Saccharophagus degradans 2-40: one gene and its partners. The protein of the gene in region 1 binds, or shares a complex with, the protein of each later gene. Links are inferred from orthologs where the notes say so. Each region holds a gene or a part of one and is shown in the gene's direction. Other genes may lie near its edges. The genes, in order: tsaD, tsaE and tsaB.

The links.
Region 2: the proteins of tsaD (region 1) and tsaE are in contact, whole or in part, in a crystal structure (PDB 6N9A), measured with the Thermotoga maritima proteins. The link is inferred for Saccharophagus degradans 2-40 from one-to-one orthologs. Residues at the interface, in WP_004082750.1 of Thermotoga maritima: Cys10, Asp11, Arg49, His50, Leu82, Gly84, Gly135, Gly136, Glu154, Thr155, Leu156, Asp157, Asp158, Ser159, Glu162, Asp165, Lys166, Arg169, Leu170, Tyr175, Lys213, Thr214, Leu217, Tyr218, Gln221, Arg222, Asn324; in WP_004082108.1 of Thermotoga maritima: Leu37, Gly38, Lys46, Lys57, Val59, Lys60, Ser61, Thr63, Phe64, Thr65, Leu66, Met67, Val69, Pro71, Tyr82, Arg83, Leu84, Asp86, Asp88, Phe89, Asp93, Ile128, Asp130, Glu131, Arg134.
Region 3: the proteins of tsaD (region 1) and tsaB are in contact, whole or in part, in a solved structure (PDB 4WQ4), measured with the Escherichia coli proteins. The link is inferred for Saccharophagus degradans 2-40 from one-to-one orthologs.

What each region holds. Positions count from the first base shown.
Region 1 is NC_007912.1:930,348-933,293, forward strand. What follows is about bases 100-2,890. They hold tsaD (tRNA (adenosine(37)-N6)-threonylcarbamoyltransferase complex transferase subunit TsaD), read left to right. Parts: upstream 100-877; coding sequence 878-1,903; downstream 1,904-2,890. Other genes in these bases: SDE_RS03825 (GatB/YqeY domain-containing protein), read right to left, coding at 100-108; rpsU (30S ribosomal protein S21), read right to left, coding at 265-480; SDE_RS03840 (TonB-dependent receptor plug domain-containing protein), read left to right, coding at 2,249-2,890. In the rest of the region: more of SDE_RS03825, read right to left, coding at 1-99; more of SDE_RS03840, read left to right, coding at 2,891-2,946.
Region 2 is NC_007912.1:3,386,403-3,389,557, reverse strand. Bases 49-3,048 are described here. They hold tsaE (tRNA (adenosine(37)-N6)-threonylcarbamoyltransferase complex ATPase subunit type 1 TsaE), read left to right. Parts: upstream 49-1,311; coding sequence 1,312-1,785; downstream 1,786-3,048. Other genes in these bases: SDE_RS13975 (N-acetylmuramoyl-L-alanine amidase), read left to right, coding at 1,900-3,048; SDE_RS13985 (bifunctional ADP-dependent NAD(P)H-hydrate dehydratase/NAD(P)H-hydrate epimerase), read left to right, coding at 49-1,312. Also shown: more of SDE_RS13985, read left to right, coding at 1-48; more of SDE_RS13975, read left to right, coding at 3,049-3,155. UniProt on the Escherichia coli protein: Required for the formation of a threonylcarbamoyl group on adenosine at position 37 (t(6)A37) in tRNAs that read codons beginning with adenine.
Region 3 is NC_007912.1:2,836,034-2,838,958, reverse strand. Bases 2-2,771 are described here. They hold tsaB (tRNA (adenosine(37)-N6)-threonylcarbamoyltransferase complex dimerization subunit type 1 TsaB), read left to right. Parts: upstream 2-917; coding sequence 918-1,625; downstream 1,626-2,771. Other genes in these bases: SDE_RS11680 (M18 family aminopeptidase), read left to right, coding at 2,477-2,771; SDE_RS11685 (undecaprenyl-diphosphate phosphatase), read left to right, coding at 1,661-2,458; SDE_RS22860 (hypothetical protein), read left to right, coding at 2-767. Also shown: more of SDE_RS22860, read left to right, coding at 1-1; more of SDE_RS11680, read left to right, coding at 2,772-2,925. UniProt on the Escherichia coli protein: Required for the formation of a threonylcarbamoyl group on adenosine at position 37 (t(6)A37) in tRNAs that read codons beginning with adenine.

The sequences.
Region 1 (2,946 bases):
TTTAAATTCTGCCATTACCATACGTAAAACGCCCAAGCGGTCCTTTGCTTTTGCGCGCATTGCGTCTTTAACAGCGTTACTTATTGTGCTTTTTAGTTCACTTGCCATAACTGGATTCGCTTTGGTTCTGTCGCTGTAGCTTATTGGAGAGTCGTTTGACTCTCCAGCATACAGGTTTCGAGACTAAGTGGCGGGGTACGCGGAATTACCTAGTGCTTGAATGGTGGTGCTTTAAAACTGCAAAACGTTGTGTTGGCGTAAAACCTAGTACAAACGTTGGAACTTGCGGTTTTCGCGCTGAACCTTTTTAGCGTGACGCTTAACAGCAGCAGCTGCTTTACGCTTACGAACAGAAGTTGGCTTCTCGTAGAATTCACGACGACGTACTTCAGCAAGTACACCAGCTTTTTCGCATGAACGCTTAAAACGACGTAATGCTACGTCAAATGGCTCGTTTTCTTTCAGTTTAACTGAAGGCATTATTTCTACCTGTTGTTTGTATGGGTGTTACTTTGTTTGCTGCCGTAGATAAATGCGCCAAAGCGCGGTCAGCGGCCTGAAACAAAGCGTTGTAATTCAGGGGTGCGAAATTCTATACATATAGATCATAGCCTGCAAGCACTTTGTTTGCTTATTAACCATTAACATGCCATTGATTAGGCTATTGCTAGGGCGTTTGGCGTTGGTGCTCAGGTTTGCGCGGGCGGCAGTATAGAGAGGCTTGCCCGCGAAGGCAATCGCTTAGGTGCATGCTGTGGTGTGGGTGGGGTAATTAATGCGCATTATTTGCGTTACTTGGCGCATTTGTTGGGCTATGGTACTTTGCGCGCGCTAATCTTTTAGCCGTTAACAAATCCACTGAATGTAGTTAATTATTATGCGAGTTTTGGGAATAGAAACCTCCTGCGATGAGACCGGTGTAGCTATTTACGATAGTGAAGCGGGCTTGCTTGGCCACACCCTGTACAGTCAGGTGGCGGTGCACGCCGAGTATGGTGGCGTGGTGCCAGAGTTGGCCAGCCGCGACCATGTGCGCAAGTTGTTGCCGTTGGTGGATGGTTTGCTAGATAACACCGACTCGCGCAATAAAATAGATGCCATTGCTTATACGTCTGGCCCGGGGTTAATTGGCGCGCTTTTGGTTGGCGCGTGTTTTGGCCGCGGTTTGGCAATGGCGTGGGGTTGCCCCGCAATTGGCGTGCACCATATGGAAGGCCATTTGCTGGCCCCAATGTTGGAAGATGCTCCGCCGGCCTTCCCGTTTGTGGCGCTGTTGGTGTCGGGTGGCCACACCCAGCTGGTAGAGGTGCAGGGCATTGGTAAATATGTGCTGTTGGGCGAGTCGCTAGATGATGCTGCCGGTGAAGCCTTCGATAAAGCCGCCAAAATGATGGATTTGGATTACCCCGGTGGGCCAAATATTGCCAAGCTTGCTACCAAGGGCGATGTTTCGCGGTTTAAGTTTCCGCGCCCTATGACCGATCGCCCAGGGTTAGATTTTAGTTTTAGTGGTTTGAAAACTTTTACCCTTAATACCGTTGCCAAGTATGCAGATGAAACCGGCTTGCCGGACGATCAAACCTGCGCCGATATTGCCTGCGCGTTTCAAGAAGCCGTGGTGGACACGTTAGTTATTAAATGCCGCCGCGCGCTGCAGCAAACTAAATTAAATACTTTGGTTATAGCCGGTGGTGTATCGGCTAATGTTCGCCTGCGCGAGCGTTTAGAAGCCGCTTTGGCAAAAATTAATTCACAGGTTTACTATGCTCGCCCAGAGTTTTGCACCGATAACGGCGCAATGATTGCCTACGCCGGTTGCCAGCGTTTGCTTGCGGGGCAGGTAGAGCCGTTAGCTATTAACGTTTCGCCGCGTTGGGCGCTAGATACCTTGCCTGCTATTTAGCCAATATTAACTGCTGTTAATAATAAGCAAATCAATTTTGTTTTCTTCTATACCTATAAAGCGGTGTTTTGCTTTAAATCTTGTTGTGTTGCGCAAGGCTAGGTTAACTTTCTAGCTTTGCTGTGCATGTGTGTTGCTATTAATTGCCTGCTTGTTCCTCACTGTTAAAATTTTCTACTCCTTCCCTTCTGCAGTTTGCATCGCTGAATATATTTTTGTGTGTTAGTTTTCCGTTTGCAAGCTAGACTGTAACGCAATAAAAATAAATCAAAAGTGAATAACCCAATTTTTACCCATTGTTTGCAACACTGGTGCGGTTATTACTTGTTTACTCGGAGAAGTTCATTGAGCCTACGTTTATATATTGCCGCTGTGGTTGCATTGGCCGCATGCGAAGCAAATGCGCAAACAAAAGCATCAGCGCAAACAAAAGCAACCGAAGAAATAGAAACCGTACTGGTAACGGGGGCGCGCATAGAAGGTGCAAGTGCGGCTAGCGCCGAGGTAATAGATGCGCAAACACTCACTTTGCAAAACAGTGCTACAGCGTTGGAATTGCTGCGCAATCGCGTGGGTATAGATGTAGTGCAACCCGGTGGCCCGGGGGGCATAACCGAATTATTTATTCGCGGTGCCGAATCGAATTTTACTGTGGTGACGGTGGATGGCGTGCGCATGAATGACACAACCAATTCACGCGGTGGTGGTTTTGATTTATCTACCCTTAACCCCGATGAAATTGAACGCGTTGAAATTTTGCGCGGGCCGCTCTCGTCTATTTATGGCTCCGATGCTTTGGCCGGTGCTATTAACATTAAAACCAAAAGCCCGCGCAATGCCGCGCCGTTTAGCGCTCGTGTAGAAGGCGGCAACCATGGTTATGCTCGCGTGTATGGCGGTGTTGCATTTGGCGGCGGCAATAATACTGCCGCAAGTGGCCCGGCGGTGAATCTAAGCGTGGCGCATTTAGATGCTGGTGAGCCTGTACCTGGGTCCAGTGCGACTACCGAATCTTACGCTGCGGCGGTAGATTGGGTGGATAA
Region 2 (3,155 bases), 2.5 Mb from region 1 along the record:
TAATGGTGGCGATGGCTATGTTATTGCGGCTTTGGCTGCGCAGAAAAAACTGAATGTACACGCTGTGGCGATAGCAGACCCTGCTGGCCTAAGCGGTGACGCACTTAAGGCGTACAACTACGCCCAGCAGGAAGGCGTAACGGTTATAGCCGGTTCTGAGTTAAATACGGTTCAAATTGATGCTAGTACGGTAATAGTTGACTCGCTGTTTGGCACTGGCTTATCGCGCGAAGTAGAGGGCGATTATAGTCGTGCAATAGCTTGGGCAAATAATTCCGCAGCCCCAGTATTAGGGGTAGATTTGCCTTCTGGCTTGTGTGGCAATACCGGAAAAGTGTGGGGCGACGCAATAAAGTGTGCGGCGACTATTACATTTATTGGTGTAAAACGCGGTTTGTTAACCGGCCGAGGCCCAGCCTTTACCGGTGATGTGTATTTTGATGACCTAGGTGTACCCGCTTCCATATATGACGCCATTAAACCCGAGGTTACACGCACATCGCGCTTGGCGCTTATGCCAAGCTTGCCAGAGCGCGAAGCCGACGCTCATAAAGGGCAGTTTGGCTATGTGTTAGTAGTAGGTGGTGATGTGGGTATGGGTGGCGCTGCCGCTATGGCAGGCGAAGCTGCTGCGCGCACGGGGGCAGGGTTAACGGGTATTGCTACCCAGCCCATTCATGTTGCGCCTATTCTCGCCCGTTGCCCAGAGCTTATGGTAATAGGTGTGGCGTCAGGCCAGGCTATCGAGCCTGTATTGGCTAAACCAACGGTTGTTGTATTGGGCCCAGGCCTTGGGCGTGACTCGTGGTCGGAGCAAATGCTGCAGCAAGCAACACTTACAGACTTACCCTTGGTAATGGATGCCGACGCATTGAATTTGTTGGCAGAAGGGCGCGTAGTGCGAAAAACGCAACGCGATAACTGGGTGCTAACGCCGCACCCAGGAGAGGCGGCGCGCCTACTAGACTGCTCTGTGGCAGAAATTCAAGCCGATAGGTTTGCCGCAGCCCGCGCTATTCAAACTAAATATGGCGGTGTAGTCGTTTTGAAAGGCGCTGGAACCATTATTGCCGGTGCGGATCAATTAGTGGTGGCGAATGTTGGCAACCCAGGAATGGCAACCGGTGGCATGGGCGACGTACTTAGTGGCGTGATTGGCGCCTTGATTGCGCAGGGTTTAACCTTATTTGAAGCTGCTCAGTTGGGCGTGTGCGCCCACGGTGATGCCGCCGATTTGGCCGTGCAAGAAGCGGGTGTGCGTGGTGTAATGGCGACCGATTTAATTCCATTTATTAGGGAGTTGTTAAACTAGTGGTGCAGGCGTTAGTCGAAAAAGAAATTTACCTGGTAAACGAAGAGGCAACCGTAGCGCTAGGTGCTGCGCTGGGGAAGATGATTCCCGCAGGAGCAGTCATATTTTTAGATGGCACCCTTGGCGCGGGCAAAACCACTTTTTGCCGCGGAGTGCTGCATAGTTTTGATTATTCAGGTCCGGTTAAAAGCCCTACCTATACATTGGTCGAGCCATATGAATTAGCCCAGCGCACCATTTACCATTTCGATTTGTACCGGCTTGGCGACCCTGAAGAGCTAGAATATATGGGGATTCGCGATTACTTTAGTGCAGAAGCAATTTGTTTAATCGAATGGTTTGAAAAGGGCGAAGGTGTTTTGCCTCAAGCGGATATTCTGGTTAAGGTAGTGCCCAGTGGGGAGGGCCGTAGCGCTACACTTTGTGGGCTAACAACAAATGGCATGAATTGGGTGGATAACATAAATGAATAAAAGCTGTGGAAGCTTTACCAATATTCGCTAACGATTAATTATACAAATAACGTCACAACGAAGGACGCACTTATCGTGGGTTACAGGTTTAAAATCGCATTTTGCCTAGTACTAATGCTTGTTAGCCAATGGTTAATGGCGGCAGACGTTAAGGGTGTACGTGTTTGGCGCGCACCAGATAACACACGTTTGGTGTTCGATTTAACTGGGCCTGTTGAGCATAAAATATTTACCTTGGATTCCCCCGCAAGACTAGTTATTGATATAGAAAACGCCAAGTTCGCAGCCAATACCGACGGCCTAGACTTTAGCGGCTCGCCTATTGGCAAAATGCGCTATGGCAAACGCAACCAAACCGATTTACGCGTTGTACTCGATTTACAAACAGAGGTAAAACCACGAAGTTTTGCACTGTTAGCGCTTGCCGACAAGCCAGATAGATTGGTAATAGATTTATACGATGAAGGTACTGCTACCGTAAAAACAGTCCAAACCGTTGCCAAAGCACCGGAAAGCAAGCGCGATATCGTCATTGCCATTGATGCTGGCCACGGCGGTGAAGACCCTGGCGCACTGGGGCCAAAGCGTGTTCGCGAAAAAGATGTAGTACTTAAAATTGCACAAGAGTTAGCGCGGCTCATAGATAGCGAACCCGGGTACAAGGCGCAAATGGTGCGAACAGGTGATTACTACATTCCACTGCGTGCGCGCCGCAATAAAGCCCGAGAAATACGCGCAGATTTATTTATTTCTATTCATGCCGATGCATTTAAAAACCCCAAAGCGAAAGGCGCGTCAGTATTTGCTCTATCTCGTCGCGGGGCTACCAGTGAGACAGCTCGTTTTCTTGCGTCAAAAGAAAATGAAGCGGATTTAATTGGCGGTGTGGGCGATGTGAGCCTCGATGATAAAGATGAAATGTTAGTGGGTGTGTTGGTGGATTTATCCATGAATGCAACTCTTGCTAACAGTTTGAACGTGGGTGATCGCGTGCTTAAACAAATGGGCGCAATTACCAAGCTTCACAAGCACCAAGTCGAGCAGGCGGGTTTTGCTGTTTTGAAATCGCCAGATGTACCATCTATTCTGGTAGAAACAGGGTTTATATCAAACCCCGACGAAGCGCGAGCGTTAAGCACCGATAGCCACCGCAAAAAATTGGCCACAGCAATTTTTAACGGTGTTAAAAGTTATTTTTACGATGTGCCACCGGCCGATTCTTACGTGGCTTGGAAAAAGCACGGCGGCAAAGGTTCTGGTGGCAGTGCTGCCACGGTTGAGCACATAATCGCTAGAGGTGATACCCTCTCATCTATTGCCAAGCGCTACCGCACAACCGTGGCGCAGCTTTTAGAAGCTAATGGCTTAAA
Region 3 (2,925 bases), 1.9 Mb from region 1 along the record:
CCGCTTTAGATAAAGCCGCCGCTAAACAAGCTGCTGCTGCTAAAAAGGTTTCTGAAGCGCGTGCTAAAGTTGTAGCCGCTCGTGCAAAAGCTGCCAAAACCAAAACTGCTGCTAGCAAGAAAGCTGTTGAAACTGCTCGCGGAGCATTGGCTAAAGCTAGTGAGGCTGCTGCTGAAACTAAAGCCGCTGTAGCTTCTGCTAAAGTTGCTTTGGCAAGTGCTAAAAGCGCTGCTGCTGCAAATGCTGCGGTTGCCTCTGCTGCTGCTAAAGTAGATGAAATGAAAGCCAAGTTGGCTGCTACTGCTGAAGCTGATTTAGCGAAAGCTACTAAAGCATTCGCTGCTAAGTGGACCAAAGCTCGTGCCGCTGCTGACGCTAAGAAAGTTAAAGCTGCTGCTAAGAAAGCTGCTGCTAAAGCTGCCGCTGCTGCTAAAAAAGCAAAAGCTAAAGCCGCTGCTGCTGCTAAAAAGGCTAAGATAAAAGCTGCCGCCGCTGCTAAAGCTGAAAAAGCTAAAGCTGCTACCGCTGCTCGTAAAGCCAAGGCTAAAGAAGCTGCTGCTGCTAAAAAAGCAAAGGCTAAAGCTGCCGCTGCTGCTAAAAAAGCAAAAGCCAAAGCTAAGCCAGCTAAAAAGGCTGTAGCTAAGAAGGCTGCGCCTGCTGCCGCTGCTAAGCCTGCTAAAAAAGCACCTGCGAAGAAAGCAGTTGCTAAAAAAGCACCAGCGAAAAAAGCCGGTAAAGGCCGTGGACGTCCGCCTAAAAAGGCTTAAGTCATACGAAAGTAGCTTTTAGTGTTTATCTTTAGGTAAATGCTTGTAAAAAATCCCCCGTAGAGCTTTTCTACGGGGGATTTTTTGTTTTGGTGGGGTAAAGTATGCGAAAATCCCCAGCCTTTGTATTCACAGGTCTGTTTCGCTGTTATGCCTAGATTTCTTGCTATCGATACCACCACAGAAGTGTGCTCTGTTGCTTTGGGTAATGCTAAAACATGCGTTACGAGGCAATCCACTCAAGCAAACTCCCATGCGAAGGTTGTCCTTCAATTAATTGAAGAGGTTTTATCTGAGGAGGGCGCCCAATTAAATGAACTAGATGCCTTGGCCCTCACAATAGGCCCAGGGTCGTTTACTGGTATTCGAATTGGGTTAAGTGTAGCGCAAAGTCTTGCGTACGGAGCCCAATTGCCCATTGTGTGCTTAACCTCACTCGAGTTACTTGCTGCTCAATGCCAGTTGGACAATGCTCATCGTGCTAAACCTGTTATTGTCTGCCCAGCATTGGATGCGCGCATGGGAGAAATTTACTGGCAACTATTTGAGCTGAGCCAAAAGGGTGAACTTAAACCCTTAAGCCCGCCTTCTATTGGAACTCCTGAAACGTTTAATAAAATGTCGGATGATTTGTCTGGCGACGTTCTAGGAGTAGGGCACGGCTGGCAGGTAACAGATGTGGAGCGACACGACGGATTTTCTGTGTTGCCAGACCTAAAGCCTAATGCCCAAGGTATGCTGCATATAGCTCAGCAGCGTTTTGAGAATAACGAGTTGACCTCAGCATTCGAACTCGAACCCCTTTATTTACGCAATGAAATAACTTGGCAAAAGCGTAAACGCATCCGCGACAATTAATCTTACAAATTTAAGCCCCTCATAATGGAGTGTATATGGATATCTTACACGCTGTATTTCTAGCATTGATCCAAGGTATTACCGAATTTTTACCTATTTCGAGCTCAGCTCATTTAATTTTGCCAAAAGAACTTTTCGGTTGGGAAGATCAAGGGCTTGCGTTTGATGTAGCTGTGCACGTGGGTACGCTTAGTGCGGTTATTCTTTATTTTAGAAAAGATATAGTGAATTTGATTGCAGGCTGGTTTGGTTCAATAACAGGAAAACAGTCAGAAAACGGGTCTCTAGCGTGGTGTATCATCGTTGCAACAGTCCCTGCCGGGTTATTTGGCTTGCTATTGGGCAATTTTATTGAAGAGCATTTGCGCAGTGTTTCTGTTATAGCAACTACAACTGTCGTTTTTGGGCTTTTACTTTGGTTTGCTGATGCGAAGCATTCAGAAACTAAACAATTAGCCCAAATGACCTTATTTATTGCATTAGTTATTGGGCTTGCTCAAGCACTGGCTATGATTCCCGGTACCTCGCGCTCGGGTATCACTATTACCGCAGCTTTATTACTTGGTTTTGGCCGAAGCGACGCCGCTCGTTTTTCATTTTTACTCTCTATTCCTATTATTACTTTAAGTGGTGGGTATATGGGGTTAAAACTATTGGAAGAAAGTAATGTTAATTGGCAAGAGATTGGCGTAGGTGTGTTGGTTTCGGCAATTAGTGCATATATATGCATTCATTACTTTCTAAGCTTTATCAACAAAATTGGCATGCTTCCGTTTGTAATTTATCGTCTATTATTGGGCGCAGGTCTGTTTGCACTTGTTTGGTTTGCTTAATAGCGAAAGGGTTAAAAAATGACAGGCAATACATTTAATAATCAAGATTTAATTCAGTTTTTACAGGACTCGCCCACACCTTTTCATGCTGTTTTGAGTATGTCTCAGCGTATGCAGGCAGCGGGGTTTGTTGAGCTGAATGAAAACGAAGACTGGTCGTTACAGCCTGGTGGAAAATATTTTGTGGTGCGCTCGGGCACTGCCATTGCTGCATTTATTCATGGCGTAGAATCTAGTGTAGATCACGGCATACGAGTTGTTGGGGCACATACAGATAGCCCTTGTTTGAAAGTAAAGCCAATGCCTTCTAAATTGAGCAATGGCTATCAGCAACTTAGTATTGAAGTGTATGGGGGCGTACTGTTAGCGCCGTGGTTCGATCGAGATTTGTCACTTGCTGGCCGTGTTGTTTATCGCGATACAAGTGGTGCGCTTAAGTCTGCGCTTATCAATTTTAAGCGTGCAAT